One region of the Priestia sp. KCTC 13724 genome, then DNA from elsewhere that is predicted to be linked to it. Evidence: riboswitches for the same ligand, from Rfam matches in the RefSeq annotation. Region 1 holds a riboswitch; each other region holds the start of a gene.
What was found. A riboswitch is a leader RNA that binds a small molecule or an ion and turns the genes downstream of it on or off. The one in region 1 is predicted to bind S-adenosylmethionine.
Positions count from the first base shown of each region.

Region 1 (5,438 bases):
TCTTCCATTAGTGTAAAATAATGACGCACATTTTCTGGAACAGAAATTAAGTCACCTGGCTCTAACTCGACATCAAAGAATGAACCATCTTTTCCTTGAATGACGAAAATACCATGTCCACTGACGATAAAACGAACTTCGTCGTCCGTATGGTGATGCTCACGCTGAAAGTTTTTTAATAACTCTTCTAAGTTAGGCGTTGTATCTGATAACGAAATCACATCTTGTGCTTGATAACCTCGTCGCTCAGAAATATCCCTAATCTCTGTATCAAATGAAGCTAAGATTTCTTCTTTTTCTTCGTCTGTTAAATTAAATTTTTCACGCAGATTTTCAGGTAGCTTTGTAATATCCCAATTTTCATAAATGACTTCATTATTAGCTAAAAAGCTTGCTACCTCTTCTTGATTTTCAATGCGTACATCTGTTGCATGTAAACGAATGTTTGCCATATGTAACTCCCCCTTAAGTAAGTGTTGATTGATTATATTTCTTTAGTGAAAGAATTTTCACGTGATAACTAAATAAAAACTCGTATGCTTCTAGCGCTTTTTTCGCTTCAAATGCATTTCCCCCCCATACGGTAATACCGTGGTTACGAATTAAAACAGCCCCTTGATCCGCCGTTACATATTCAGCAAAGACTTCAGCTAACGTCGGAATGTCCGCATAATTCGGAATAATCGGAACGGTAACCTCTGCATCTTCTTCCCAAATACCGAGTGCTTTAATAATCTCTTGCCCCTTAAACGTTACCTTTCCTTCGTCACCATATAGTTCAGAAATGACGTTGTTATCAATTGTATGTACATGCAGGCTGCACCCAGCGTTTGTATGACTATAAACCTTAACATGTAAAAGCGTCTCAGCGGAAGGTTTCAAGTGTGTTTCTTCCGCTGCTTTCCCATGGCTATCTACAAGTAAGAAATCTTCACTTGTACGCTTTCGCTTATCTTTTCCACTAGCTGATACGAAGAAGGTTGTTGGCTCTTCACTTACTTTAATCGATAAGTTACCACTCGTTCCAAAAAACCAATCTCGCTGTGCAAGTTCTTCTTTTACATCCGCAATCTCTTGTAAACGCTGCTGTGCTAAAATACTCATACTTCCACCTCCGATAATTCGTTAATATGTTCAATGACATCATGGAATGTTTCAAACGGCCGATGCGGTAAATGTAACTCTTTGCATTTCTGAAGCAAGAAATCACGTGCCAATACGCAATCAGCCATTTTTGCTGCCTGCAAATCCGTAATGGAATCTCCAATTACGATGATAAAATCTTTGTCATCTACCAGATTTCGTATAATTGACGGCTTACAGCAGCCACAGCCATTTTCACAGTGGCTATCGCATGTATGAGGCCACGTAATTTTAATCGTTTGCCCTAAAAAATCTGAGCCGTTGCAGTAAAGGTTCTTTTTATCTATTTTGCCGTCTAACATTGGTTCAACAAAAAAGTCAATTCCTCCACTAACAATATATAGCGGAATATCCTTTTCTTTTGTGTAATGCACAAACTGCTCGAATCCTGTTCGAATCTCCGAAGTTGATAAAATAAATGATACAATCTCTTCTTTTAAAGAGATTGGCAGTAAAGAGAACATTTTGCCAACGCCTTCTTGAATCGATACGCGCTCTGCCAACACATCATGTTTGATAGCTTCCCACTCACTTGGAGCAAACTTTTTCATAATAGCAATGATGTTATCGCTGTTTGTAATCGTACCGTCAAAGTCACAGAAAATCTTCACGTTCATCACCCCTTCACCTTCACTGCTCCCCATAGCTCAAGTGCTTTTTGTAGCGCTTCGTCATTTGTATCTTCTAAAGGCTGTCCAGCAAGCGTAGCATCAACTGCTGCACGGAATGCTTTTCCTCCACCGACTGCTCCATCTGGGTGACCGTGTACGCCTCCGCCTGCGTTAATAATGCTATCCACACCGAAATCGGAAATAAGCTGCGGAACCATGCCTGGGTGGATACCTGCTGATGGAACCGGGAACGTTTGCTTATAGGTATGTAGCGGTCTTGTTACCTCGTACGTAATTCCAGCTGTATCTTCAAGCGGCATCGCGACGCTGCCGTACGGTGATGGGAATAGTGAAAAATCTGCTCCAACAAGACGAAGTAATTTTCCTAGTAAAAGAGAATTTGAGAATCCATGAAATTCAGATGGTGTTAACGCACCGCTTACTGCTGGGTGAGCCATGATTGGTAAGTTAATATCATCATCTTCACGAAGAGCTTGTAGCACATCTAGTCCATATGCAAACACGTTAAACAATAGAGCATCGGCTCCGAGCTCCGCTGCTTTTCTAGCTTTCTCTTTTAAATCAAATGTACGCCCCGTTAAATTTACGGCATATAGCGTACGATGACCCATTTCTTTATATACTTCATCAAGAACTTTTTTCCCTTCTGTAATACGCTTTTCGAACGGTGTCAGTTCGTTGTCAAATAGGATTTCGTCATCCTTTACAAGATCGACACCTCCAAGTGCTTGTGCCCGAAGCTGCTCCGTTAAATAATCCATATCACGCCCAATTACACCTTTAAAAATACTCATTACTAGAGGACGATCGTACACTTTTAGTTTCTCACGAATCCCTTCAATTCCAAAGCGTGGGCCAGGAAAAGCGGCTAATGCTTCTTGTGAAAACTCTAAATCTAATAATTTTACTTTTCCGTCTAATGATAGTTTTCCGAAAACAGTAACTAAAATAGCAGGTAAATCATTTGTATAATTAGAAAGCGGATAACCAATTTTCACAATCGCTTGCTTTGTCGTTTGCTCTAAATAATTGTTGACGCGATCGCAGTCTTCAAGTGGCGTAATGTCAACTACGCGCCCTTTGTGCTTTCTAAGTTGCTCCTGCTCAAGCTGAGGTAGATTTGTCCAAGAACCTACCGTTAAGCCTAGAGCAATGCCTTCTGCTTTTTTTTCAAAGTTTCCTTTTTCATCATGTAATAAATAACTTGCAACGATTTCACTCATTTGCTTCAAACTCCCTTGCTGTAAATTTCCCATCGTTACGAAATAAAAAAGCCTCTTCTTGTGAGAAAGAAGAGGCTTTTTTGCTCTCTTCTTATCTCTCAGCTACTGCTGCAAGATTTAGCACCGTGCTTAACAAAACGTTAAGTCGGTTGCCGGGCTTCACAGGGCTAGTCCCTCCACCTACTCTTAATAAGAAAATTGCTATTTATATTGTATAATCGATTTTCACGCTAATCGTATTCATCAAAAATATGTGTTTATGAATCAACAACTTCTTACATATTAAGCCAACTCAAAAAGAATTGTCAACGTATTTTTTGAATAAATTTAATTTAGCAATTCGATCAACCGCTTCTTTCAGTCGATCTTCATCGGTTAATAAACCTACGCGCACATAGCCTTCTCCGTATTCACCAAACCCAATTCCAGGAGCAACAACGACGTGTGCTTTTTCAAGTAACAAATCAGAGAATTCTTCTGATGTATAGCTTTTGGGAACCGGCAACCACGCAAAAAACGACCCTGGTGGGGCTTCAACGTCCCATCCGATTTCACGCAGTCCATGAATGAGAACCTGGCGACGAGATTCATAGCGTTCGACTAGTTCATCTACGCAGTTCTGTGACTCTAGTAAAGCAACCGCGGCTGCTTGCTGTATTCCGCTAAATACACTTACAAATAAGTGATCTTGTAAAAGATTAATCGCTTCAATAACGCTTTCGTTTCCAACAGCAAAACCGATGCGCCACCCCGCCATATTATACGTTTTGGATAGCGTATAAATTTCAATGCCCACTTCTTTGGCACCTGGAGTTTGCAGAAAACTAATGGGCTTTTGACCATCAAACCCAATTGCGCCGTACGCAAAGTCATGTACAATGCACGTATCGTACTGGCGAGCAAATTCAACCGTTTTTTCGAAAAATGATGCCGTAGCTACTGCACCGGTCGGATTATTTGGGTAGTTTAAAAACATGAGCTTAGCTTTTTGCTTCACTTCTTCGCTTATTTCCTCGTAAACTGGTAAAAAATCATTCTCTTTTTTCAAGGGCATAGCTTCCATTTTCGCTCGTGCTAGCTCCACGCCTGACCAATAGTCTGGGTAACCTGGGTCGGGCACTAAAACTGTATCTCCAGGGTTAAGTAAACACTGAGGAATTTCTACTAACCCAGCTTTGCCTCCAAACAAAATAGCGACTTCTTTTTCGGGATTTAGCTGGACACCGTATTCTCTTTCGTAAAACGCTGCTGCCGCTTTTTTCAAAAAAGCTTGTCCGCGAAACGGTGAGTACTTGTGGTAGTTTGGATTTTCACTCGCGTCTTGAAGTGCCTTGACAATATGAGGGGGCGTTGGCTGATCTGGGTTTCCTTGCCCTAAATTAATCACATCATGCCCTTCTTTTATTACTTTTGCAACTTTGCTAACAAGGGATGCAAAAAATTGTTTCGGTAAACTCTTCAATAGTTCTGATTGTTCAAACTGCTTCATGTGAACACCTTCTCAAAAAATTCTTGAAATTCTAGTCACAAATAATATATTGTAATAGTCAACTTGTAAAGTCATTTTTATAAAATAAATCAGGATGGTGAAGTTTAATGAGCTTAAAAGTAGCGTGTTTACAACTTGACCTTGCATTTGGAAACCCTAAAAAAAATTACGAGCATGCTGAAAAAAAAATGAAGGAAGCACTGCTTGAATCTCCAGATATTCTTATACTGCCAGAACTTTTTGATACGGCTTATGATTTACAGAACCTCGACGCTATCGCGGACTCAGAAGGTAAGCAAGCGACTAGCTTTTTCTCTGCTTTCGCCAAAACACACAGCGTGAACATCATCGCTGGATCAGTTGCTAAGAAAACAAAAAGCGGCGTTACGAATACAATGTATGTCTTTAATCGTGAAGGCCAGGAGGTCTCGCAATATAACAAGCTACACTTATTTAAGCTGATGAATGAGCACTTATTTCTACAACCAGGTGAAACCAAAAACATCTTTACGCTTGAAAACTCATTATGCGCAGGCGTTATTTGCTATGATATTCGCTTTCCAGAATGGATTCGCGTTCATACAAGCGCAGGTGCAGAACTCCTTTTTGTGGTTGCTCAGTGGCCCAAGCCAAGACTTGCTCACTGGAAAGCACTTCTGGTAAGCAGAGCCATTGAAAACCAATGCTACGTGGTTGCCTGCAACCGCTCTGGAGACGATCCAGCTAACACATTTGCTGGTCATTCGTTAATCATTGACCCTTGGGGAGAAATTATTGCAGAAGCAGGTGAAAATGAAGAAATACTAACAGCAGACGTTGATTTATCAACCGTAAAGGCAATCCGAGAACAAATTCCGGTCTTTACAGATCGTCGCACAGAATTTTATTAAATTTCGCTGTTGACATCCAAAAATTCACATGATACGATGTTCTCCAGAAGTTACTAATAAG
Region 1 covers NZ_JBXDLD010000111.1:258-5,695, forward strand. Annotated here, with positions in the region: gene AC1UFB_RS14965 (1,2-dihydroxy-3-keto-5-methylthiopentene dioxygenase) at 1-452, opposite strand, end outside; gene AC1UFB_RS14970 (methylthioribulose 1-phosphate dehydratase) at 466-1,104, opposite strand; gene AC1UFB_RS14975 (2-hydroxy-3-keto-5-methylthiopentenyl-1-phosphate phosphatase) at 1,101-1,760, opposite strand; gene mtnW (2,3-diketo-5-methylthiopentyl-1-phosphate enolase) at 1,760-2,998, opposite strand; SAM riboswitch class I at 3,087-3,194, opposite strand; gene AC1UFB_RS14985 (pyridoxal phosphate-dependent aminotransferase) at 3,291-4,487, opposite strand; gene AC1UFB_RS14990 (carbon-nitrogen family hydrolase) at 4,595-5,377, shown strand.

Region 2 (8,397 bases), on a different contig from region 1:
ATTAACGGCTGTGCACAATGATGCCCTGCGCGTACAGCAACTCCCTCAGCATCAAGAACAGTTGCTACGTCATGCGGATGAACATCATCAAGATTAAACGTCACGACGCCAGCACGCTCTTTTGGTCCGTAGATGGTAATGCCTTCTACTTCTGAAAGACGGTCTAGTGCGTAATTTGCTAATTTATGCTCATGAGCAAGAATATTATCCAAGCCCACTTCCTCTAGAAAATCAATAGCGGCACCTAATCCAATTGCACCTGCAATAATAGGCGTTCCACCTTCGAATTTCCAAGGAAGCTCTTTCCACGTTGAATCGTATAGGTTAACGAAATCAATCATTTCGCCTCCAAATTCAACCGGCTCCATCTTTTCTAATAATTCTTTTTTTCCATACAGTACGCCAATACCTGTTGGGCCGCACATTTTATGACCAGAAAACGCAAAGAAGTCGCAGTCTAAGTCCTGTACGTCAACTTTCATATGAGGCGTACTTTGTGCACCATCTACAACCATGATTGCTCCGTGTTGGTGAGCAATTTTCGCAATTTCTTTTACCGGATTGATTGCGCCCAATACGTTAGAAACGTGCATAACCGAAACAATTTTTGTATTTGACGTAATCGTTTCTTTAACCGTTTCTAATGAAAGAGCATGATCTTCTGTAAGATCAATATATTTTAATGTTGCTCCTGTTGCTTTTGCAACTTGCTGCCATGGAATGATGTTACTGTGATGCTCCATATACGTAATCACAATTTCATCACCAGGCTGCAAATTGGCACGTCCGTAGCTAGCAGCAACAATATTTAACGCTGTAGTTGTTCCACGCGTAAAGATAATTTCTTCTGTTGATTTCGCATTAATGAACTTTCTTACTTTTTCACGAGCACCTTCATAGCCATCCGTAGCCATTGTACCTAGTGTATGAACACCTCTGTGTACGTTTGAGTTGTATTCTCTGTAGTACTTATTCAGTGCTTCAATCACTTGGATTGGCTTTTGAGAAGTAGCAGCGCTATCTAAGTAAACAAGCGGGTGTCCATTTACTTCTTGGTCTAAAATAGGAAACTGTTTGCGAATATCAGAAACGTTCATTATCGAACTTTCCTTTCAATTAACTCCGTTAACTGTTTTTTCACCGTTTCAACCGGAAGCTCATTTACAACTGGAGCTAAGAACCCATGAATAACTAAGCGCTCAGCTTCAACTTGTGGAATACCACGGCTCATTAAATAATAAAGCTGTAATGGATCTACGCGACCTACAGAAGCTGCATGTCCTGCCGTTACATCATCTTCATCAATTAATAAGATTGGGTTAGCATCTCCACGAGCTTTTTCGCTTAGCATTAATACGCGAGACTCTTGCTCTGCATTTGATTTAGATGCACCGTGTTCAATTTTACCAATTCCGTTAAAGATTGAAGACGCGCTATCTTTCATTACACCATGTTTTAAGATGTAACCTTCAGAATGCTTACCGAAGTGAATAATACTCGTCGTTAAGTTTTGCTTTTGCTCACCGCGACCTACTGTAACTGTTTTCGTATCACCGTATGAACCATCGCCCATTAGGTATGTGATGTTTTCAGAAACTGTGTTTCCTTCACTCATTAAGCCTAATGCCCACTCGATGCGACCGTCTTTACCAGCAACACCACGGCGATTTACGTAGCTAGTTGTTCCTTTGGCAAGGTAGTCTACCGCACCGAACGTTACTTTTGCATTGTTATTTGCAAATACTTCTGTCACAACGTTTACTACACCGTTTGACTCTTCAGAAGTAGCAATGTAGTTTTCTACATACGTAACAGAACTATTATCTTCTGCAACCACAATAACATGGTTGAAAAGTGCTGCTTCTTCATCTTCACGTACGAAAACAGCTTGAAGTGGTTCTTTTACTTCAACGTTTTTTGGAACGTAAACAAATACGCCACCGTTAAGCAGTGCAGCGTGAAGAGCCGTTAAGCGATGCTCATCCACTTTTACACCGTCTTTCATGAAGTACTTTTGTACAAGCTCTTCGTGGTCTTTTGCAGCTGTTTGGATATCAGTAAAGATAACTCCTTGCTCTTTTAACTCATCTGTTAACGTTGCATATGCAGCTGTTTGGTCACGCTGAACGTATAAGTTTTTAACCGCTTCTGTATCAATAAGTGCTCTTACAGACTCAGGAAGCTCGTCAATTGAAGAAATTGCTTTTGCTTCAGCATCATGCTTTGAGAAATCTGTAAAGTTCCACTTTGTAATATTTGTTTTATCTGGTTTTGGTAGTGGAAGATCTTCTGCTTTCGCAAGAGCTTGTAAACGAAGATCTAACAACCATTTCGGCTCAGCAGCTTTTTCAGAAAAACTGCGAACGTACGCTTGATCAAATGGTAATTTTGTATCAATAGTCATAGAAATCCTCCTAATGCTTATGCTTCTTGCCCTACAGTTTCGTCTTCAATACCTAATTCTTTCTTAATCCAGTCATAGCCTTCTGCTTCTAAGCGCTGAGCTAATTCAGGACCGCCTGATTTCACAACGCGACCTTGCATCATAACGTGAACATGGTCTGGTGTAATGTAGTTTAATAGACGTTGGTAGTGAGTAATCATTAAGCAACCAAAATCGCTACCACGTAGCTCGTTGATTCCTTTTGATACTACTTTTAACGCATCGATATCTAAACCTGAATCAATCTCATCAAGGATTGCAATAGCAGGTTTTAACATCATTAGTTGAAGGATTTCGTTACGCTTTTTCTCTCCACCAGAGAAACCTTCATTTAAATAACGTTGTGCCATATCTTGATCCATTTCTAAGAAGTCCATGTTTTTATCTAGTTGACGGATAAACTTCATTAGTGAAATTTCATCGCCTTCTTCACGACGCGCATTAATTGATGAACGTAAGAAGTCTGCATTTGTTACGCCGCTAATTTCACTTGGGTATTGCATTGCAAGGAACAGACCTGCACGCGCACGCTCGTCCACTTCCATTTCAAGTACGTCTTCACCATCAAGTGTAATGCTACCTTGTGTTACTTCATATTTAGGGTGCCCCATAATTGCTGAAGATAAAGTGGATTTACCTGTACCGTTTGGACCCATGATTGCATGAATCTCTCCGCCTTTAACTTCTAAGTTAACACCTTTTAAAATCTCTTTGCCTTCAATTGAAACATGAAGATCTTTAATGATTAAAGTTGAACCTGCCATACTAAAACCTCCAGTTATAGATGTATATACTAAAATCAGATATACCTATATCTTTTTAATTATTCTCATTTTATTCTCATTACAATCTTATAACAAATGAAAACTTATAGCAACCTTTTGAGATAAACGCTTTTCTCTTATATGTATACATATTTTACCCGTATAAAAAACGTTGCTTTCATAGGCGTAACCCAACCTTTAAAGCAACGTCTGCTTATCATTTATTTTAGTGTGTTTGACGTTTTAATTCCTGCACGCATTCCTGCACTAACATGACAGATTGACTCATCGCTGCTCCGCCACCAAATGCTGCCGAAACGCCACAAGCTTCTAAAATCTCTTGCTCAGTTGCTCCGTTATCTAAGCAACCTTTTGTATGATAAATCATGCAATATTCATTTTGAGCTACAACGCTAATTCCTAATGCAATCAGCTGCTTGTCTTTTTTAGAAATAGACCCTTCTTCAAAACAAGCCTCTGTGAAAGTGTTGAACGTTTCAGTCAATCGTGGAAGCTTTTCACTGAATGTTCCCATTCCTACCTTATAATTATGAAGTGCCTGCTCTGTTGAATGATTTGTTTCTTGTTGCATCCCTCTTGCCAACTCCATTCGTCATAGTTTTCATCATTAGTATGGATGATACAAATCGGAGTTATGCTTAACGCTAAAAATAGAAAAAATCGACCAGGCCTAAACCTAGTCGATTTTAATCTGTTTATTCGTTTACAGGAAGCACTGCGCCTTTATACTTCTCTTCGATGAAGTCTTGAATTTCTTTTGAGTGAAGTACTTCTACTAACGCTTTTACTTCTTCTTTGTTTTCATCACCTTTACGAACTGTGATAATGTTTGCATATGGATTGTTTTCTTTTGATTCTACAGCGATTGGATCTTTAACAGGGTCTAAACCAGCATCTAACGCATAGTTTGCGTTAATAACAACCGCATCGCCTTCATTGTTGTTATACACTTGAGGTAATAAACCACCTTCAACGTCTGCTTTAAACGTTAAGTTTTTAGGGTTTTCTACAATATCATCAAGCGTTGCATCTTGCTTTTTAACGCCCTCTTTTAACTTAATTACGCCTTCTTTTTCAAAAATTGAAAGAATACGACCTTGTTCTGCTACTGCATCACGCATAATTACCGTACCGTTTTTCGGAAGGTCTTTTAATGACTTGTACTTTTTAGAGTAGATACCGATTGGTTCGATATGAATAGCTCCTGCACTTACAAAATCATAATTTGGGTTTTCTTCTAATACAGATTCTAGATAAGGAATATGTTGGAAATAGTTCGCATCAATTTCTTTTCCATCTAGTGCTGTGTTAGGTAAAATATAATCTTGGAATGGTTTAATGTCTAACTCAATTCCTTTTTCCTCTAACAATGGCTTTGCTTCTTCTAAAATTTCAGCGTGAGGAATGTTTGACGCCCCCACCACAATTTTCTTTTCGTCTTCTGATGAATCTGACCCACTGCCTCCAGATGAACCACAAGCAGCTAAACCTAAAACTAAAGCAGATGATAAAGCAAATGTTGAAACCCATTTTTTCATAATATATTTCCTCCTCTTATCGTTTATCAATTTTAGACGTGATAAAATCACCAATAAACTGGATAATAAATACAATCACTAAAATTAAAACTGTCGCAACAAGGGTTACATCACTATTATTTCGCTGGAAGCCTTCTAAATATGCTAAGTTTCCTAAACCACCAGCTCCAACCGCTCCAGCCATTGCTGTATAGCCAATGAGTGCGATTGCTGTAACCGTCAAACCCGAAATTAAAGCAGGCATTGATTCTGGAAGCAGCACTTTAAAAATAATTGTGCCTGTTTTCGCTCCCATCGATTTTGCTGCTTCAATCACACCTTTATCGATTTCGCGAAGGCCGATTTCAACCATACGCGCGTAAAATGGTGCGGCTCCAACAATAAGAGCTGGCAAAGCCGCTTCTGCTCCTAGCATTGTTCCCACAATTGCTTTTGTAAACGGAATGAGCAAAATTAGTAAGATGATAAATGGAATGGATCGAAAGATGTTTACAAAAGCTCCTATAATAATATTAACGAAGCGGTTTTCCCAAAGCTGACCTTTGCCTGTTAAAAATAGAAGTAAGCCTAGCACAATTCCTAATATAAACGTGGCAACAACTGAGATACTTGTCATATAAAGTGTTTCAATCGTTGCTGCACTAAATTTATCATACGTTACGTTTGGGAATAATTCAGTTAGCATCCGTCATCACCTCAATTTCTACCTGTTGTTCACGGATGTACTCAATTACTTTATTAACCTCTGCTTCTTCACCATCTAAATGAATAAATAAGGTTCCATAAGAGCCCGTTTGTGTATAAGAAACTTTCCCTTGTAAGATGTTAATCGTGACATCAAATGCTTTTAAAATGCTCGTAATGAGCGGTTGCTCCGCTTTTCCACCTACAAATGTGAGCTGAACAATTCGACCGCTTGGATAAAGTTCCTTCACCTGCTCCACTGTCTCAAACGTTTCTTCTGGCTCTGAAATTTGCTGTACAAATCGCTTTGTAATATTTTGCTGTGGTTTACGGAATACTTCAAGTACTTCTCCTTGTTCGACTACTTTTCCATTTTCCATCACAGCTACACGATGACAAATTTTACGGATTACGTGCATTTCATGCGTGATTAAGACAATCGTTAAACCTAGCTTTTCATTAATATCAACTAGCAAATCCAAGATCGAATCTGTTGTTTGTGGATCAAGTGCCGATGTTGCTTCGTCACATAATAAGACTTTTGGGTTATTTGCTAACGCTCTTGCAATTCCTACACGCTGTTTTTGCCCGCCGCTCAGCTGAGATGGGTAGGCATTTTCTCTACCTTCTAATCCAACTAGTTTAATGAGCTCGTTTACACGTTCTGCTCGTTTGTTTTTTGGAACACCGGCAATTTCAAGTGGAAACGCAATGTTTTCTTGCACGGTACGAGACCAAAGTAAATTAAAATGCTGAAAAATCATGCTAATTTCTTGGCGAGCTTGTCTAAGCTTAGCACCTTTAATTTTCCCAATTTGATTTCCTGCTACTTCTACTGTTCCAGAAGTAGGTGTTTCTAAACCATTTAATAAGCGAATAAGAGAGCTTTTCCCTGCTCCACTATATCCAATGATGCCGAAGATTTCACCTTTTGCCACTGATAAATTAACCTGATCAACGGCCGTGACTTTCCCACTTTTAGCATCATATATTTTCGTTACATCTTGTAACGTAATCATCTTCTTCACCTTCTTTGTTGACTTGCTCTGTCTGCTTAGTGTGTCCTTGCTTTTAGAAAATAAAAAAACCTTTCTACACGTGAGCAGAAAGGTTTTTGATAAAATCCTTTCTCTCATCTTTCAAAGCTTATGCTTTGCAGGAATTGGCACCATTTCAGTTAGTCTGACGGTTGCCGGGTTTCATAGGGCACAGTCCCTCCACCTCTCTTGATAAGAGTTAACGACAAATTATTGAAATTATTTTGTTTTCATCAAATATTCATTTATTTATGTTTGTGATTCTAGCATGTGTCAGAAAGGGTGTCAACAAAAAATGCGCATAGGATAATAATCCCATGCACACCCTTAAACAAATGTTTGTTTAACTAAGACGTTCCATTACATATTCAACAGAGTGAAAAGCATACAGCTTCTGCTTCACTTCGCCATTTCCATATTCAATTAGGCATGGAACACTTTCAATTTCGAGCAAAGACGCTTTAGCAGGCATATAGTTTAAATTACTCATTCCGATTGTTAAGTCTGGAATAATCGCTTCTACTACTGTTAACATTTTTTTAGCTAGTTGGCACGTTCCACAAAGGGGTGTATGGAAAAAAATAACCGTACGCTCGTCTTTATTTAGCTTTTCGTCTAGCTGTTCCTCTGTCCACTCTTCCATGTTACTCATCCTTCTATATTAAAAATTCTGCGTTAACATCTATATTAGCACTTAAAAGTACCGTAGCAATATGATTTCTTGGGGCCGCCGCTACCTCACGATACATTTTATCGATATAAAGGTGCTCCGCTTCCGGAAGTTCTTTTTTAAACTGTTTCCGTAATTTATTGCCGGAATCATCTGAGTCAACCAAGATATACACATCTTTATCATACGTGGAATCGATAATCTCATCTAGCTTTGACAAGCTGATGGTTCCATTGGTACAAATAATCTCAATCGGTTCATTAATAATACTTTCGATTCGCTTTTTGTCAGACTTACCTTCTACAATAATTACTTTTTCAATTTCTATTAAACGCATCGTCATCACCTATGATTATCAGTTGTATAGTAACGTTATTCCTTTATGCTATACAATATTCGTTAATGTAACACAGTTCCCCTGTTTTTTAAAAGATTTTGCTGTAAAAAGAACATATATGAATTGTTTTTATTGAAAAAATAGACTATTTTCGGTCATCTTAGACTGATGGCGCCAAACCTTATGTGGTTGGCGCCATCAGTCTTGCACTGAGAGGTTTCATGCTAAATTTAGCACCAACCCTCTTCTGAATCGCAGTCCGTATACTTTTGTGTAGCTCCAGCCTGGACGTCAGCATACTGATAAATTTTGTTATTTTCTTGCGTGTAACCTGACTCTAAATTATATTGATTACCCGTTGCACCATAATTCACATGGCCAATTGATTGTTTATCTACATACAATTGCATACCATTTTCATGAAATTTTGCTGTAATTCGATCCGTTATGTCAACTTTTTTATGTTCGAACATAAAAAGACACCCCTTTAGCTTGTTTACTAAATAGAGTGCCCTTTTTGTTATAGGTCCATGAAGACAAATTATGGATATACCAAGTGAAATGTCTTAAGATGAAGTCAATTAACCTTCGTTAATCATTTCATCGTATTGTTCAGCTGTCATAAGCTTCTCAACATCTGCCGAATCAGCAGGCTTAATTACAACCATCCATGCTTTTTCATATGGAGACTCGTTTACAAACTCAGGATTATCGCTTAATTCTTCGTTTACTTCTACAACCTCACCGCTAATTGGTGCATATAGCTCTGATACTGTTTTCACAGATTCTACGCTACCAAACGGCTCGTCTGCTTCAACTTTATCGCCAACTTCTGGAAGCTCAACAAATACAATGTCACCAAGTTCAGATTGTGCAAAGTGTGTAATTCCTACCCGGAAAACT
Region 2 covers NZ_JBXDLD010000046.1:5,105-13,501, forward strand. Annotated here, with positions in the region: gene AC1UFB_RS07050 (cysteine desulfurase) at 1-1,097, opposite strand, end outside; gene sufD (Fe-S cluster assembly protein SufD) at 1,097-2,404, opposite strand; gene sufC (Fe-S cluster assembly ATPase SufC) at 2,422-3,207, opposite strand; gene AC1UFB_RS07065 (carboxymuconolactone decarboxylase family protein) at 3,434-3,799, opposite strand; gene AC1UFB_RS07070 (MetQ/NlpA family ABC transporter substrate-binding protein) at 3,924-4,766, opposite strand; gene AC1UFB_RS07075 (methionine ABC transporter permease) at 4,783-5,451, opposite strand; gene AC1UFB_RS07080 (methionine ABC transporter ATP-binding protein) at 5,441-6,469, opposite strand; SAM riboswitch class I at 6,580-6,686, opposite strand; gene AC1UFB_RS07085 (thioredoxin family protein) at 6,831-7,130, opposite strand; gene AC1UFB_RS07090 (toprim domain-containing protein) at 7,144-7,494, opposite strand; gene AC1UFB_RS07095 (YusG family protein) at 7,725-7,967, opposite strand; gene gcvH (glycine cleavage system protein GcvH) at 8,076-8,397, opposite strand, start outside.
Region 2: it holds a riboswitch for S-adenosylmethionine, as region 1 does, so the genes downstream of both, AC1UFB_RS07080 (methionine ABC transporter ATP-binding protein) here and mtnW (2,3-diketo-5-methylthiopentyl-1-phosphate enolase) in region 1, are expected to answer to the same signal.

Region 3 (8,397 bases), on a different contig from region 1:
GTTAGGTTTTAAATGATGAAACAGATTGGCTGGTTTAAGTCTGGTAGTGTACCAAGCTTAAATCAGCCAATTTGTCTTTTACTCGCATATAATTAATAAAATGCTAGTGTTTTAGAATGCTTCGTGCGACAAATGTAGCTATGTGTAAAGAGTGGTTTCTAAATTACACTAAGCGGAGAGCCCATTCTTAATAACTAAATAAGAACTACTAGTCACCATAGAAATTTATATATATGCAATTGATTTTTATAAAAATACATAGTAGAATAAAACAGAAATATTATTCTATCAAAGTTTTATCAGAAGTTTTGAAAAGAAAAAAAGCATAAAAATAAAAATAATCTATTTTATATACAAACCCTGTAGAGTCGTAGTCTATGATGGAGTCATCATTCCTAAAACACTCATTTACATCGGCATGCACATCATTTATCATAAAGACATCAAATGTTTTTAGAATATTTTTAATAATTTGTTAGAAAACAGGAGGATTACTATGTCAAACGATTGGAATCATCTATTTAACAGAATGCCTGAACTTTTAGCACCTACTATGGCAAAAGATCATCCAAATCTACCCGTTATAAAAGAAGAAGGGTGCTACTACTATGGATTAGACGGCAAACAATACCTAGACTTTACATCTGGAATTGCAACAACGAATGTTGGACATCGGCATCCAAAAGTTGTGCAAGCTATTAAAGACGGAGCTGACCAGTTACTTCATGGACCTTCTGGCGTTATCATGTATGAGTCTATCTTGAGATTAGCTGACGAATTAGGAAAAGTTACGCCTGGTAACCTGGACTGTTTCTTCTTTGGAAACAGCGGAACGGAAGCAATTGAAGGCGCTTTAAAGCTTGCTCGTCACGTAACAAAACGACCTTACGTCGTGTCATTCTTAGGCTGTTTTCATGGACGTTCAATGGGAGCGCTAAGCGTCACAACTTCAAAAAGTAAATACCGTCAGTTTCAGCAGCCTTCTGGTTTAACCTATCAAATTCCATATGCCAATCCAAAAGAATGTCCAGACGGTGTTAATGTAGATGCTTATTTTGAAGACAAGCTTGAAAAAGACTTTAATACTTTGTTTAAGCATCAAGTAACGCCAGAAGAAGTAGCAGCTGTTATTTTAGAGCCTGTTCTTGGTGAAGGTGGATATATCATTCCACCAAAAAGCTGGATGAAAAAGCTTCGTGAAATCTGTGACCGTCATGGCATTTTACTCATTTTTGATGAGGTGCAAACAGGTTTTGGACGTACTGGAGAATGGTTTGCTGCACAGACATTTGACGTCGTGCCAGATATTATGGCTATTGCAAAAGGCATCGCTTCAGGCATTCCGTTAAGTGCTACTGTGGCTTCACAAGAGCTTATGAAAAAATGGCCTCTTGGCACGCATAGCACTACGTTTGGCGGTAATCCAATTGGCTGTTCGGCTGCGCTTGCTACACTTGAAGTGCTTCAAGAAGAAAATCTTCTCGAAAATGCAAAAGAAATGGGTGCTTATGCGCTCAAACAATTGGAGCTGTTAAAAGAAAAGCATTCGCTAATTGGAGACATTCGTGGAGTGGGACTTATGATCGGAATTGAGATTGTACATCCTGAAACAGGTGAACCCAATGGGGATGCACTATTTGAAATTCTAGACTTAGCTCTTGAACAAGGCGTTCTCTTCTATTTCTGTGGCAATGCAAGCGAAGTGATTCGTATGGTTCCACCTTTATCCGTAACGAAAGAGCAGATTGATGAAGGTCTTGCTATGCTAGATCAGGCTATTCATTTATATGAGCAAAAAGTTGCTATTAATGTATAAAAAGAGTGCTTAAGGCACTCTTTTTTGTTGGTCTAGTTATGATAGCGGTATCATATTGTTAGAAAGAAAAATCTTTTCAGAAAAGTCATTGACATTCCTTTGCTCAGCGTGTAACATAGGATTTAAGTTATCAACAATATTCTACAATATTCGACAAACTTCTTATCCAGAGAGGTGGAGGGACTGGCCCTGTGAAACCTCGGCAACGGACATTTGAACCGTGCCAACTCCAACAAGCAGTGCTTGATAGATAAGAAGAGAGCTGGTTCTTACTTACATGATCCCAACCTCTTCTTACAGTCATTAAGACACTGTAAGTGGAGGTTTTATTATTTTATAACTACATACTGTACGTTTTCTTATCTAGAGAGGTAGAGGGACCTGGCCCTATGACACCTCAGCAACAGGCTGATTGCACTGTGCTAATTCCAGCAAGCGCTTAGAAGCTTGAACGATAAGAAGCAGGTTCTTTAGATAAGGAAGCTTCTTCTATGAAGCTTCCTTTTTATTTTTAGTAAATGGGGTGTAAGAATGAATTTACAGATAGAAAAGCTTAAAGAAAGCGTTATTGAGTATATTAACCAACAAGCTCAAACTTACATAGATACAAGTCATGCAATCCACGACCATCCTGAAATCGGAAATGAAGAGAAATTTGCATCTTATCTCTTATGTAAGCTGCTAGAAGAAGCAGACTTTACCGTGGAACGCGGGGTAGCTGGACATGATACAGCATTTTTAGCAAAAAAAGCATCCGCAAGAAAAGGACCGAGAATTGGATTTCTTGCGGAGTATGATGCGCTTCCAGGGCTTGGACATGCTTGTGGTCATAACATTATTGGAACAACTAGCGTAGGAGCAGCGATTGCGCTTAGCCAAGTGCTTGACGAAATAGGAGGAGAGCTTGTTGTGTTGGGCACCCCAGCGGAAGAAGGTGGACCGAATGGAAGTGCAAAAGGAAGCTTTGTGAAAGCGGGCCTTGTGCAAGACTTAAATGCTTGCATGATGGTTCACCCTGGAAAAGAAACGTGTATTACAGGGACAACGCTAGCTGTGGATCCTATTGATTTTGAGTTTTATGGACAGGCATCTCACGCAGCATCAGCTCCTGAAGAAGGCATTAACGCGTTAGATGCGGTTATTCAATTATTCAATGGAGTGAACGCACTTCGTCAACATGTAAAGGATGATGTGAAAATTCACGGCATTATTACAGACGGAGGAACGGCTCCCAATATTGTTCCCGACTATGCAAAAGCGCGCTTTTATATTCGCGCACAAACGCGTAAAGAGTGTGATCAAGTGACGGAGAGAGTACAGCAAATCGCAAAGGGAGCGGCTATGGCAACTGGTGCTAAACTTAACGCATATTTCATTCAAAATAAAGTAGATCATATTCAGCTAAACCGCGCTTTTGATCGAGTATTTGAAGAAGTATTTACAGAATTAGGCGAAGACGTAGATACGGCGCATAAGCCTGGAATTGGCTCATCTGATGCAGGAAATGTTAGTCAAGTGGTACCAACCATTCACCCTTATATCAAAATCGGTGCTGAAACGCTGGCTTGGCACACTGATGAATTTCGTGAAGCAGCTAAATCTCCAGAAGGTGACAAAGGGTTACTTCAAGGGACAAAAGGTCTTGCTCTCATTGGCTTACGTTTATTAACTGAAGAGGACACGCTTTGTGCTATAAAAGACGAATTTACGAAGAGGCAGGCAGAGCTAGACTAGAATACATCTTTTCTTTCGTTCTCATAAAAGCTCTCTTTCACTCGTATGATAAAAAGAACGTAAGTGAAAGGGGGACGCACTTATTATTATTGTGCAGGGTCGTGCATTAAATATGAATGCAGTGCCATATAGCATGCTTGAAGCTAATAAAGCACAGATTTTGAGAAAAATGGCTCAGTATCAAACAATTTATCGGTATGACAATATTATGCAGTTAGATTTTGAGCTGACTACCCGCCTACGAATTGTAGAAGCATCGTATCTGTTGTATAGAAGTGGTGCGAGATTTGCAACTTTTAAAGAATCTGAATGTAACGAAACATATTGGCTTCGAACCGAAAAAGGAGGATTTAAGCTAAAAGAGAACGTGTTGCCATCCGTCGCATTAAACGATATTTTCTTTAATGGTTCGCTCTATGCGTTTGAATGTGCGGTTGCGATTGTTATGGTTTTTTATAAAGGTGTGTTGGAGAGTATTGGAGAGAGGGATTTTAATCAATTATTTACGAATTTAGTATTATATAGCGGTAAATTTGATGAAGATTTAAATCTTCAAAATCATCATGGTTATGATTTTTTAGAGGGAGACTGCGCTTATTTCAAAAACCCTGATCACCATGAAGATACCCCTCAATGGCAAGGTGAAAATACGATTATCGTTGGGGACGACTTGTATTTTGGACACGGCGTAGGCGTTAAATCCGCTGAAGGAATTATTGAACTGCTAAATGAAAAGAGAAAAGAAAACGCAACAGAGTCTGCTTACTTAACGTCATACATTACGCGTGTTGGTTTCCGCTACCTTAGCCAATTTTATGTTCATCGTGATGTCCTCGTTGAAGTTGATTATGATAAGCTCCCTCTTGTTGTGAGTCAAATAGGCTCAAGCACATACATTGGTTAAGAAAAACCCTCGCTTTCACAAAGCGGGGGTTTCCTATGATAAAGAGTAGAAGTGAACCAATATAATCTGCCTTAGTTGCTATAGAAAGAAGCATACCCTGCTATAATAAACAAAAGAAGCAGCGCAATTGTGATACCGATGATCCACAGCGACAATTTCTTCATAAGGAATACCTCCTCCATTCATTTAAAGAGTAGAAGATGAACCACCTGATGAACCGCTGGCTGTACCATATACAGTTTGACGCTTTACACCAGCTGTTTTGAACCCAACCTTCCAATTCCAATCAATTTGTCCGTAAGCACGGTTAGAAGAGACCCATGTTTTGGAATTTTGTTTTGAAATTGAGACTAGGGGATTGACGTTTTTCACAACTTTTCCGCTCACACTTTGTACGGACGTAACGTTAGATCCACTTGTGGAATAATAGACTGTAGCTTTCACTTGCGTAGTAGTAAACCCTGCAATTTTATACTGTGCTGTATAGGAAGCCGTGCGTGATACACCAGACGATAATGTGGAAAAACGTGACGTTGCATATGCAGATGCTACTGCTGTATTGCTTGTAGGCGCGTCATCGTAATCAACGGATTCCGTTACTTCAATAGAATTAAGTAGCTCGTCTGGGTGATTTAAGTAGTAGATAACTTTTTCTTGCTGTTCAGGAGATAAAGCTGAAAATTGCTCTGCTGAATCTGACTCTCCCTGGGTATTAAGATAAGCAACATATGAAGAAATAGTATATCGCTCAGATCCCGTACTCATTGCTGAAGCGGGTTTTGTTGCAAAAAAAGTGAAGCCTAAAAGTATGATTGATACACAAAAAAGCATTTCTTTTTTTAACATTTGGTGTCGGCCCTTTCCATAATTACTAGGTAAATAGAATCGTAACGACTATTACTTTACCATATTTTCCTGGAAAAACGACAAATTTCTTTTAAAACAATTTAATAATAAATGTGTTGAAATACATCGGAGAAATGTAAATATAAAAAAGTATGTAAGGTTTTCTGACATTTTCCTGGCATTACTGTTAAAAAGAGAATATGATGTATTCAAGATCACATTATTCTCCTGCGATTTCGTATAACCTCTTGAAAAAGGGACTTGGGATTTTTCGTGGATCCACCTTCCTAGCTGCGTAAATCAGCTAGGAATTTTTTTTACCTTTTCAATAGACAGAATAATTAGTTATTTTTGATATATAATGAAACGCAAGAGAACGATGGATTTAAAGAGAGAGTAGGGGGCTTGAAGGAATGCAGCATATTTTAATTAAAAATGCGGAAATTATTACGATGAACGAAAAGAATGACATTGTATATGGAGATCTATACATAGTAGGAGACCGTATCGCTGCCATTGGTAAAGGGTTATCACCGGAAAAAGTCGATAAAGTCATTGATGGAACAAATCGGACAATTGTTCCTGGTTTCATTCATACTCACATTCATTTATGCCAAACGATGTTTCGCGGACAAGGCGATGACTTGGAGTTGATGGATTGGCTTCAAAAGAAAATATGGCCTTTAGAAGCTGCGCATGATGAAGAATCTATTTATTACTCCGCATTATTAGGTATTGGCGAGCTCATTAAAAGTGGCACTACAACTATCGTGGATATGGAAACCGTGCATCATACTGATTCGGCATTTGAAGCTATTGCACAAAGTGGTATTCGCGCCATTGCTGGTAAAGTAATGATGGATAAAAAAGCGGACAACATGCCAAAAGCATTACAGGAAACAACCGCTTCCTCAATTGCGGAAAGTGTTAAGCTGCTTGAGAAATGGCACGGATCTTATAATGACCGCATTCAGTACGCGTTTTCTCCCCGATTTGTTATTTCGTGTACGGAAGATTTACTAAGAGAAGTTGCGCACTTATCCGCGACTTACGGTGTGCATGTACATACGCATGCGTCTGAAAACCAAGAGGAAATTCGAATTGTAGAAGAAGAAACAGGCATGCGAAATATTTTATACTTAGATCACTTAGGGTTAGCCAATGAGCGGTTAATTTTAGCACACTGCGTCTGGCTGAATGACCAGGAAAAGGCAGTGATTAAAGATAGAGGAGTAAAGGTGAGTCATTGCCCAGGCTCAAATATGAAACTTGCTTCGGGATTTGCTGAGATTCCACATCTTCATGAACAGGGCATTTGTCTAAGTTTAGGAGCAGATGGCGCGCCTTGTAATAATAACCTCGATATGTTTAATGAAATGCGCCTTGCAGCAACGATTCATAAGCCGTCCTATGGGCCTACAGCGATGAATGCGAAGCATGTGCTTGAAATGGCAACGATTGGTGGAGCCAAAGCTGTTGGGCTTGAAAATGAAATTGGAAGTATTGAGGTTGGGAAAAAAGCCGACTTAGCTATGCTGAACCTTTATCAGCTTCATACGTTTCCATCATATGGTGTGGACCCAATCTCGCGCGTTGTTTATTCAGCTACGCGAGGAGATGTGGAAATAACGATGGTGGATGGCCAAATTGTGATGGATAACCGAGTCTTAAAAACAATTGATGAGAGAATTGTTTTAAAAGAAGCCAATGGCACTATCGAGCGTTTATTAAAAAGAGTAGCGCTGCTTACGTCGTAAAAAAGCAGCTAAACTTTTTACTAGTATCGTTAATTTGAAAATTAAAAATAAATAGAATATAAAAAGTTTTATTATGATAACGTTTTCCGCCTTTGCATCTTTCATAATTAGGACTATAATAGGACAAAAGATTTTACTTCAAGATGTGAAAAGTGTACATTCTAGCCATAATAAGTGGTGGAGTTCTCTCTGCCGCTTATTATGTTTTTGTATGAGCTCTAATGAAGAAATTAGTTGTTCAAGACGCCTGATCACCACAGATTGAGGTTATGTTATAACAATAAACAGGGAGGCGCATGTTTTGGAGCGTAGTAGTATATTAGAGCGCGTGTTTAAACTCTCGGAACGTCAAACAACGCCAAAACAAGAAATTTTAGCGGGCTTAACCACTTTTATGACCGTTAGCTACATGGTTATCGTCAATCCGCTTATTTTATCTGACGCTGGTATTCCGAAAGAAGCAGCGTTAGCAGCAACGATTTATGCCATTGTATTCAGTACAATACTTATGTCGCTATGGGCTAACTTTCCAATCGTTACTGGTCCTGGTATGGGATTAAATGCATTCTTTACGTATTCGGTTGTGCTAGGACAAGGCCTATCGTGGCAAACGGCTCTTGGTGCTGTCTTTATATCTGGTATTTTATTCTTTTTATTAACCGTAACCGGTATTCGTAGCAAAATCGTCGATGCCATTCCCAACGTTCTAAAAGCATCAATTGCTGTTGGAATTGGTTTGTTTGTTGCGTTTATAGGATTAAAAAATGCAGGGCTTGTTGTAGCCAATGAATCAACATTTGTTGGCGTTGGAAACGTGTTGGACAAGGGGCCATTATTGACAATATTCGGTTTGATTTTGGCAGCTGTTTTAATGGCTAAACACGTAAAGGGTGCGCTAATTATTAGTATTTTTGCAACGACTGCAGTAGCAATGGTTGTTGGGTTTCAAGCACCGCCAACCGCTATCAGCGACGTGTTTTCAGCGACCCCACCAACAATTGGTGACACGTTTATGCAAATGGATTTAAAAGGTGCCATCGCTTACGGAATCTTTTCCGTTGTCTTCTCATTTACAATTGTAGAACTTTTCGATACGCTTGCAACGCTAATTGGTTTATCGAAAAAAGCAAACTTAGTTGATGAGAACGGCAAGATTCCAAATTTAAATCGCGCATTAGCAGCGGATTCAGTTGGAACAATGGCGAGCGCTATCTTCGGTAGTACAGCTTTAAACACGTACATCGAAAATGCAACAGGAATTGCAGAAGGTGGACGTACTGGGTTAAAAGCATTAACGGTAGCTGTTCTGTTTTTATGTACCCTTTTCTTCGCTCCGTTAA
Region 3 covers NZ_JBXDLD010000109.1:12,633-21,029, reverse strand. Annotated here, with positions in the region: gene AC1UFB_RS14890 (aspartate aminotransferase family protein) at 497-1,816, shown strand; SAM riboswitch class I at 1,976-2,073, shown strand; SAM riboswitch class I at 2,173-2,277, shown strand; gene AC1UFB_RS14885 (M20 family metallopeptidase) at 2,348-3,550, shown strand; gene AC1UFB_RS14880 (protein-glutamine gamma-glutamyltransferase) at 3,642-4,454, shown strand; gene AC1UFB_RS14875 (hypothetical protein) at 4,641-5,300, opposite strand; gene AC1UFB_RS14870 (5'-deoxyadenosine deaminase) at 5,714-7,057, shown strand; gene AC1UFB_RS14865 (NCS2 family permease) at 7,359-8,397, shown strand, end outside.
Region 3: it holds a riboswitch for S-adenosylmethionine, as region 1 does, so the genes downstream of both, AC1UFB_RS14885 (M20 family metallopeptidase) here and mtnW (2,3-diketo-5-methylthiopentyl-1-phosphate enolase) in region 1, are expected to answer to the same signal.

Region 4 (8,397 bases), on a different contig from region 1:
ATACTTGGAAGCCATAGATAATCATATATCCAAGCCCTTTAGACGAAACCAAAAATTCTCCCACAATTACGCCAACCCATGATAAGCCAACATTCACCTTAAAGGTTGAAATAATCGCTGGCATTGTAGAAGGCAAAATTGCTTGTTTAAAACAATCATGCTTAGTAGCACCAAAGCTTTGCAGTAATTTCACATAGTTTGGATCGACTTCTTTAAAAGCTGTATAGACAACAATAGCAGTGATGATGACAGAAATGATTGCGCCCATTGTTAAAATGGAAAAGAAACCAGGTCCAATGGCTACAATCAAAATCGGGCCTAGAGCTACCTTTGGCATAGCATTTAAGATAACTAAATAGGGATCCAAAACCTTTGCTAAACGATTTGAATACCATAGCAAAGTTGCTAAAATGATACCACACAGCGTTCCAATAATAAATCCAAGTACTGTTTCAAACAACGTAAAGCCAATGTGTTCTAATAATGAACCATCCCCTGTTTTTTCAATAAACAAATTCCACACTCGGAGTGGAGAGCTGAAAATAAGAGGGTCAATCCACTTGAGCGAAGATGCCAGTTGCCATATCCCAAAAAAAGATAAGAAGATAAATAATTGAACCAAACGAATGATTCGCTTTTCGCTATTTACTGCGGATTTGTATTGCTGATGTAAAACATCAGGATTGTGAGGCTGATTCAAGGTGATCCAACTCCTTCCAAATCTCCATGAACAGGTCGTTGTATACAGAGTGTTGTCTAGCTTCAAAAGGAGACAGAGTCTGAAGGATAGGTGGTACGGTGAAAATTCGAGCAATTCTTCCTGGGTTGGCTGAAAATAAAACGATTCGATTGCTCATGGCAATTGCTTCTCCAATATCATGCGTAACGAGTACCGCCGTTTTTTCATAAGTCATTAAGGTTTTTGATACAAGCTCTTCTAACTTTAATTTCGTTTGAAAGTCTAGAGCTGAAAAGGGTTCATCTAAAAGTAAAATACTAGGATTCGTAGCGAGTGTTCTAACGAGCGCCACACGTTGACGCATACCTCCAGATAATTGATGTGGAAAAAAATCTGAAACGCTTTTCAATCCCATTCCTTCTAAGAGCATTAATGCTCGCTGCTCATGTTCCTTTGTAAGGTTACGCTGGATTGTTAGTCCAAGAAGGATGTTGTCTTTTATCGTCTTCCAGGGAAATAAGTAGTCTTGTTGAAGCATATAACCAACTTCTGCTGTAGGCTCTTGAACAAGTTTATTCTTAATGTTTACTTCACCTGAAGTTGGTTTAATTAACCCAGCCAAAATCGAAAGAAGCGTCGTCTTTCCACATCCGCTAGGTCCTAGAAAAGAAATAAATTCTCCTTCTTTAATTGAAAGGTTGATATTTTCTAAAGCTGTGGTGGCTGATTTCATTGTGACATATACGTGGTGGACGTTTGTGATTTGTAAGCCTGACATGGTTACTGCTCCATGACGTCAGTTGCAATTTTTGTGTTGACTAATGTTTTGTGATCAATACGCTTAGGTAGTTCACCAGCTTCATCCATAATGCGTTGAAGGTTTTCCCACTCTTCTTTATCTAACACTGGGTTAGTAGCAAATGAATCTTGGGTTTTATATCTCTCAACAACGGTTTCAATTGTATCGATTGATGTGTCGTCAAAATAAGGAGCGATTGCTTCAGCAACTTCTTTTGCACTGTGCGTATCAACCCACTGCTGTGCATTATAGATAGCTCTTGTAAATTTCTCAGCAGTTTCAGGATTTTCTTTTAAAAAGCTGTTTTTTGACATGAATGTTGTATATGGAACCTTTCCTGACTCTTCACCAAAAGAAGCAACAATGTAACCTTTTCCTTCTTTTTCAAAAATACTGGCCGTTGGCTCAAATAGTTGGACATAGTCGCCAGTTCCAGATGCAAAAGCACTTGAAACGTTAGCAAAATCAATATTTTGAATAAGTGTTAGATCGTTTTTAGGGTCAATATTATGTTCTTTTAAGACGTACTCTCCAACCATTTGTGGCATGCCACCCTTACGCTGTCCTAAGAATGTTTTTCCTTTTAACTGGTCCCATGAGAAGTTATCAACTTTTTCACGTGCTACTAGAAATGTGCCATCCGTTTGCGTTAGTTGCGCAAAGTTAATAATGGGATCATCAGAACCTTGTGCAGCGACATAGATTGAAGTTTCTGAACCAACTAATGCAACATCTATGCCATCGGATAAAAGGGAAGTCATCGTTTTGTCTCCGCCCCAAGTAGTTTTTAATTCTACGTTTAGTCCTTCTTTCTCAAAAAAACCTTTTGATATAGCTACATATTGGGGAGCATAAAAGATGGATCTTGTTACTTCTCCTACGCGAACAGTTTCAATTGAGCTTTGTTTACCACAGCTCATTAAAGTGAAGGTTAAAATACAAATAGTGATGATGGACAGCAGCCATTTTATTTTTCGCATGGTATTTCCTCCTAACGTTAAAATAAGATTGTAAATCAATTATGATGAAACATAGTAATAGGCCAATATGTGGAGTAGGATTGATAGCGTGACTTTTTCTACAATAATATATGATAATGGATAAAATAGTGTGAACGTCTGGTTAAAAACGATTGAATGATAAGGAGGGTTTTTTATGAAGGACGGAACTATTATTAGTCAATATCCTTTTCCATCTCCCAATCCACGCATTTCGTTGTCAATTGTGACGTATATGTGTCAAGGTTTAAAAATTAAGGGGATGTTAGCGGAACCAAAAGAAGAAGGTACATATGATGGATTTTTATATTTAAGAGGTGGCATAAAAAATGTAGGTACTGTGAGACCAGGGAGGCTAATTCAATTCGCATCTCAAGGATTCATTGTAATGGCTCCATTTTATCGAGGGAATCAAGGTGGAGAAGGAAACGAAGATTTTGGGGGAGATGATCGTTACGATGCTTTTGCAGCTTATGACTTACTTGTCAATTACCCTCGAGTTCATCAAGACCGAATCCATGTATTTGGTTTTTCACGAGGAGGCGTAATGGCTTTGTTTACTGCCATTGAAAAAAGTTCAGCACGTTCGCTTGTTTTATGGGGAGGGGTAACGGATATGATTCTTACCTATGAAGAGCGAACAGATTTAAGGCGTATGATGAAAAGGGTCATTGGTGGGACACCTTCGAAATATCCAGACAGGTATGAATGGCGTTCACCGCTAACTCAGGCATATAAGCTAAGTATACCGACATTGTTAATACATGGAAAAGAAGATGCAAACGTGTCAATTGAGCATGCATATCAATTAGAGAAAATGCTGAGTGAACATGGGAAGCCCGTGGAAAGCTGGTACTTTGATGGATTTCCTCATGCGTTTCCTCCGAAGCAAAACCGAGAGACAGTGAAAAATTTAACTGAATGGATGAAAACAAAATAAAAGATATGCCAGCATAGAAAAAGCATTGTACAATAGAGGAAAAGAAAGGGAGGTAAGAAGGATGGGAATGCCACTAGAATTAAATACGATGATTGTTACAAAAGGAAATGAGAAGCGAGTAGTAGATAATGTATTTCAAATTGAAAAAAAAGGCTACCGCTTATACCCTCTTGAGGTTCCGCTTAGTATTCATAAAACGAAGAATGGTGAACGCGTTGGGACAGGTATTATTAAAAAGCTTGAGTTAGAGCAAAATAAAACCGTTGTCACATACGAGTTAATAAAGCTACACTCCACAAACTAAAAAAAGCCGGAATTAAAATTCCGGCTTTTCATTATTTTGAAATAATCGGTCCGCCCATTTGTGAAATTTCTGGAGCTACATTTGCAAAGCGCTCAAAGTTCTTTGTGAACTTTTGTGCTAATTGATGAGCTTTTTCTTCATATAAATTTGCATTCTTCCATGCTTTTACTGGTTGAAGTACTTCATCAGGGACACCAGGAACATGTGCAGGAATCTCAAGTCCAAAGATAGGATCTTGAACTGTATCTACGCTAATGAGTTCTCCTTCTAACGCTGCTTGAACCATTGCGCGTGTGTAAACTAGCTTCATTCGCTCTCCAACACCATACTCTCCACCAGTCCATCCCGTATTCACAAGATAAACATTTACGTTATGCTCATCAATTTTTTTACCTAGCATTTTAGCATAGGCTGTAGGTGGAAGAGGTAAGAATGGTTCACCAAAACAAGTAGAGAACGTCGCCTGTGGCGCAGTAATTCCGCGCTCTGTTCCCGCAAGTTTACTTGTATACCCACTTAAGAAATGATACATTGCTTGTTCTTTTGTTAGTTTGCTAATTGGAGGTAAAACTCCAAATGCGTCTGCTGTTAAGAAAACAATTGCCGTAGGATGTCCTGCAACGCTCGGTAAGATTGTGTTATCAATTGCTTGAATTGGATAAGCAGCACGAGTGTTTTCTGTTAAGCTATTATCATTATAGTCTGCAATTCTAGTATTCGAGTTAATCACAACATTTTCTAAAACTGTTCCAAATCGAATGGCATTAAAAATTTGAGGCTCTTTTTCTTTTGATAGTTGAATGCATTTTGCATAACAACCGCCTTCAATGTTAAATACGCCTGTACTAGACCAACCGTGCTCATCGTCACCAATTAGTCTTCTGGTAGCGTCAGCTGATAATGTTGTTTTTCCGGTGCCAGATAGTCCAAAGAATAGTGCAACATCACCTTCTTTGCCAACATTAGCTGAGCAGTGCATAGGAAGTATGTTATTTTGAGGAAGTAGGAAATTCATTACTGAGAAAATAGATTTTTTCATTTCGCCTGCATATTCCGTTCCACCAATTAATACAACTCTTCGTTCAAATGAAATAATAATAAATGTCTCTGAATTTGTCCCATCAATGTCTGGAACAGCTTTAAAAGTAGGAGCAGATACAATTGAGAATGATTCAGCATCACTTTTTAGCTTCGTGTCTTCTGGACGAATAAATAGTTGGTGAGCAAACAAATTATGCCATGCGTATTCATTTACGACTTGGATTGGAAGCTGATATTTATCATCGGCGCCCGCATAGCCGTTAAACACAAATAGCTCATTTTGTTCTTTTAAATGTTCTAATACTTTTTTATAAAGCGCGTCAAATCGTTCAGATGAAAACGGTTGATTCACATCTCCCCATTCAACAGTATGAGATGTTAAGGAATCGCTTACAATGAATTTATCGTGTGGGGAACGCCCCGTATATTTTCCTGTTTCAACTTGAATAGCACCTGTAGAAGTCAATACGCCTTCTTGTCGCTCTAAAATCTTTTCGACTAATTGAGAAACAGATAGTTGGTGATTCACTTTTTCAGATTCCAGGAGATTGGCTAATTCAATAGACATATTAACAGTACTCATGTGCACTACCTTCCTTTTTTTAAAATGATGTTTAAATGTACAATTAGTATAACACATTACTTTAAATAGTCTATACTATTCGAATGAAAATGTTAAAATGTTGCGAAAATTTTTTGTTTTAGAGAGCATAAAACGTTTTTGTGAGATGATCTTACTAGTGAAAGGTTTCTGTAAATAATAGGGGAGGAAAATACAACCTTTAAGTGATTTTCATAGGAATGTTATTGACATAACAGAGCATTTTCCTGTATGATATGTCCTTGAACGGATACTCTCTTATCCCGAGCTGGTGGAGGGACAGGCCCTATGAAACCCAGCAACCATCACCCATTTCCATAGAGGTGATAAGGTGCTAACCTGATGCAAGGGAATAAACCTTGATCGATAAGAGTGAAAGGCTTATGCAGAACTTGATACCTTTCCTCGATACAAGGAAAGGTTTTTTATATTGAAAAAATGTAAATGAACCACAATAAGGGAATGAGTACCGTATCACAATGTATCATATTTAAAGGAGGAAAACCGATGTCAACACAACGTCGTCTGTTTACGTCAGAATCTGTTACAGAGGGACATCCAGATAAAATTTGTGACCAAATTTCTGACTCAATTCTTGATGCTATTTTAGCTGAAGATCCAAATGCTCGTGTTGCTTGTGAAACAAGCGTAACAACTGGTTTAGTATTAGTAAGTGGTGAAATCACAACATCTACTTATGTAGATATTCAAAAAACAGTACGTGATACAATCAAAGAAATTGGTTATACGCGTGCAAAATATGGTTTTGATGCGGATACTTGTGGAGTAATCACAGCAATCGGTGAGCAATCTCCAGATATCGCTGCTGGTGTAGACCAAGCGTTAGAAGCTCGTGAAGGTTCAATGTCTGATGAAGAAATTGAAGCAATCGGAGCTGGTGACCAAGGTTTAATGTTTGGCTACGCTTGTAATGAAACAAAAGAATTAATGCCGTTACCAATTTCTTTAGCTCATAAGTTAGCGCGTCGCTTAACAGAAGTGCGTAAAGAAGAAATTTTACCTTACCTTCGTCCAGATGGTAAAACGCAAGTAACGGTTGAATATGATGAAAACAATCAACCAGTTCGTGTTGATACAATCGTTATCTCAACTCAGCATCATCCAGAAGTAACGTTAGAGCAAATTCAACGTAACTTAAAAGAATATGTAATCAATCCAGTTGTTCCACAAGAATTAATCGATGAGAACACGAAGTACTTCATTAACCCAACAGGACGTTTTGTAATTGGTGGTCCTCAAGGTGATGCAGGATTAACAGGTCGTAAAATTATCGTTGATACTTATGGTGGATATGCTCGTCACGGTGGTGGCGCATTCTCTGGTAAAGATGCAACAAAAGTTGACCGCTCAGCAGCATATGCAGCACGCTACGTTGCGAAAAATATTGTAGCTGCAGGATTAGCTGATCGTTGTGAAGTTCAGCTTGCATATGCCATTGGTGTAGCTCAGCCAGTTTCAATCTCTATTGATACATTTGGAACAGGTAAAGTAACTGAAGAAGTATTAGTTGAAGTAGTACGTAACAACTTTGATCTTCGTCCAGCTGGTATCATTAAAATGCTTGATTTAAGACGCCCAATTTATAAGCAAACAGCAGCATACGGTCACTTTGGTCGTACTGATGTTGAGCTTCCTTGGGAGTTCACTGATAAAGCAGAAGCTTTAAAAACTGAAGCTTTAGCTAAATAAAAAAAGAGGCTGGGACATAAGTAATTCAGCCAATGATAAACCTGAACGATTGAGAGTTTCTCACTTTTAATCGTTCAGGTTTTTTGTTGATTGTGAAAACAATGTTGGAAACAGGGTGGAATGGAGCGTAGGACACTCGACTCCTGCGGGAAAGAGAGGGAAAACTGAGATCCCGCAGCGCAGCGAGGAAGCTCAGGTTCCTCCCCGCGGAAAGCGAGTGGCCGTAGCGCAATAGAACGAACGTGTTGGGACAAACCAAAAAGATTGGAACAGCTATTGTTCGTCTCTTAGAAGCAATCATTTTGTTATGTCCCAAACTCTTTTTTATTGAACAAATTCTAACCCATTGTTTGATTTAGTAGTGACTGCTTCATAGCGAAGCAGTAATTGGTCAAAAATAGAATCCCAAGATTGCGTAAGAGCATAGCGACGAGCAGCGTCTCCAAACCTTAGTCGAAGCTGGGAGGACTCTAACAAAGTACAAATGGATTCAATAAATTCTTCAAGTGAATTCGGGGTGCAGAGGTAGCCATTCTTCTCATTGCTAACAATATGTTTTACTCCCCCTGCATTAGCAGCAATGACAGGCGTACCGCAGGACAATGCTTCTAATACAACGTTACCAAAGGTCTCCGTTTCAGAAGGAAATATGAATAGGTCGGAAGCTGCATATAGTTTAGCTAAATGCTCATGTTCTAAGAAGTCGATGAATGTAATGGATTCACCCGCTTCTTGCTGCAGCGCCTCCTTGCTAGGCCCACCTCCAACAATAAGCCACTGTACTTGGTGGCGTAAATGGTCGGGAAGTAAGCGAGATAGCTTTAATAAAAATGCTACGTTTTTTCAGGAGATAAACGTCCAACATATGTTAAGATATAAGGCTTTTTTATATTGTATTTTATGCGGATATCAAATTTATCGTAGTAGGGATGAAATAAATGATGATCGACTCCTCTAGACCAGATAGATATAGATTTAAAGCCTTGATTTAAGAGCTGCTTTTTTGTTTCAAGAGAGGGAACAAAAATCTCTTCAAACGGTTCGTAAAACCATTTCATATATCTCCACAGAAGAGGAGATAAGTGTCCTAACTTGTAGCTTGGAAGATAGTGTTCAAAGTCAGTATGATGAGAACCAACTAAAGGAATACTAAGCTTTTTAGCCACATGAATGCCACTAAGTCCCATTGAAAAAGGAGTAGCAACGTGCATGATTGTAGGATTGAACTCCTTTATTTTTTTCTTCATCTTTATAACATTCGGTAAGGCAAACCGACATTGTGGATAAAGAAAGAATGGTATACTTAATGAATGATTAATGGATAA
Region 4 covers NZ_JBXDLD010000057.1:34,678-43,074, forward strand. Annotated here, with positions in the region: gene AC1UFB_RS08700 (ABC transporter permease) at 1-700, opposite strand, end outside; gene AC1UFB_RS08705 (ABC transporter ATP-binding protein) at 678-1,457, opposite strand; gene AC1UFB_RS08710 (ABC transporter substrate-binding protein) at 1,460-2,458, opposite strand; gene AC1UFB_RS08715 (alpha/beta hydrolase family protein) at 2,634-3,416, shown strand; gene AC1UFB_RS08720 (DUF2584 domain-containing protein) at 3,478-3,720, shown strand; gene pckA (phosphoenolpyruvate carboxykinase (ATP)) at 3,752-5,344, opposite strand; SAM riboswitch class I at 5,618-5,735, shown strand; gene metK (methionine adenosyltransferase) at 5,870-7,072, shown strand; partial or broken gene AC1UFB_RS08735 (glycosyltransferase) at 7,397-7,855, opposite strand; gene AC1UFB_RS08740 (glycosyltransferase) at 7,906-8,397, opposite strand, start outside.
Region 4: it holds a riboswitch for S-adenosylmethionine, as region 1 does, so the genes downstream of both, metK (methionine adenosyltransferase) here and mtnW (2,3-diketo-5-methylthiopentyl-1-phosphate enolase) in region 1, are expected to answer to the same signal.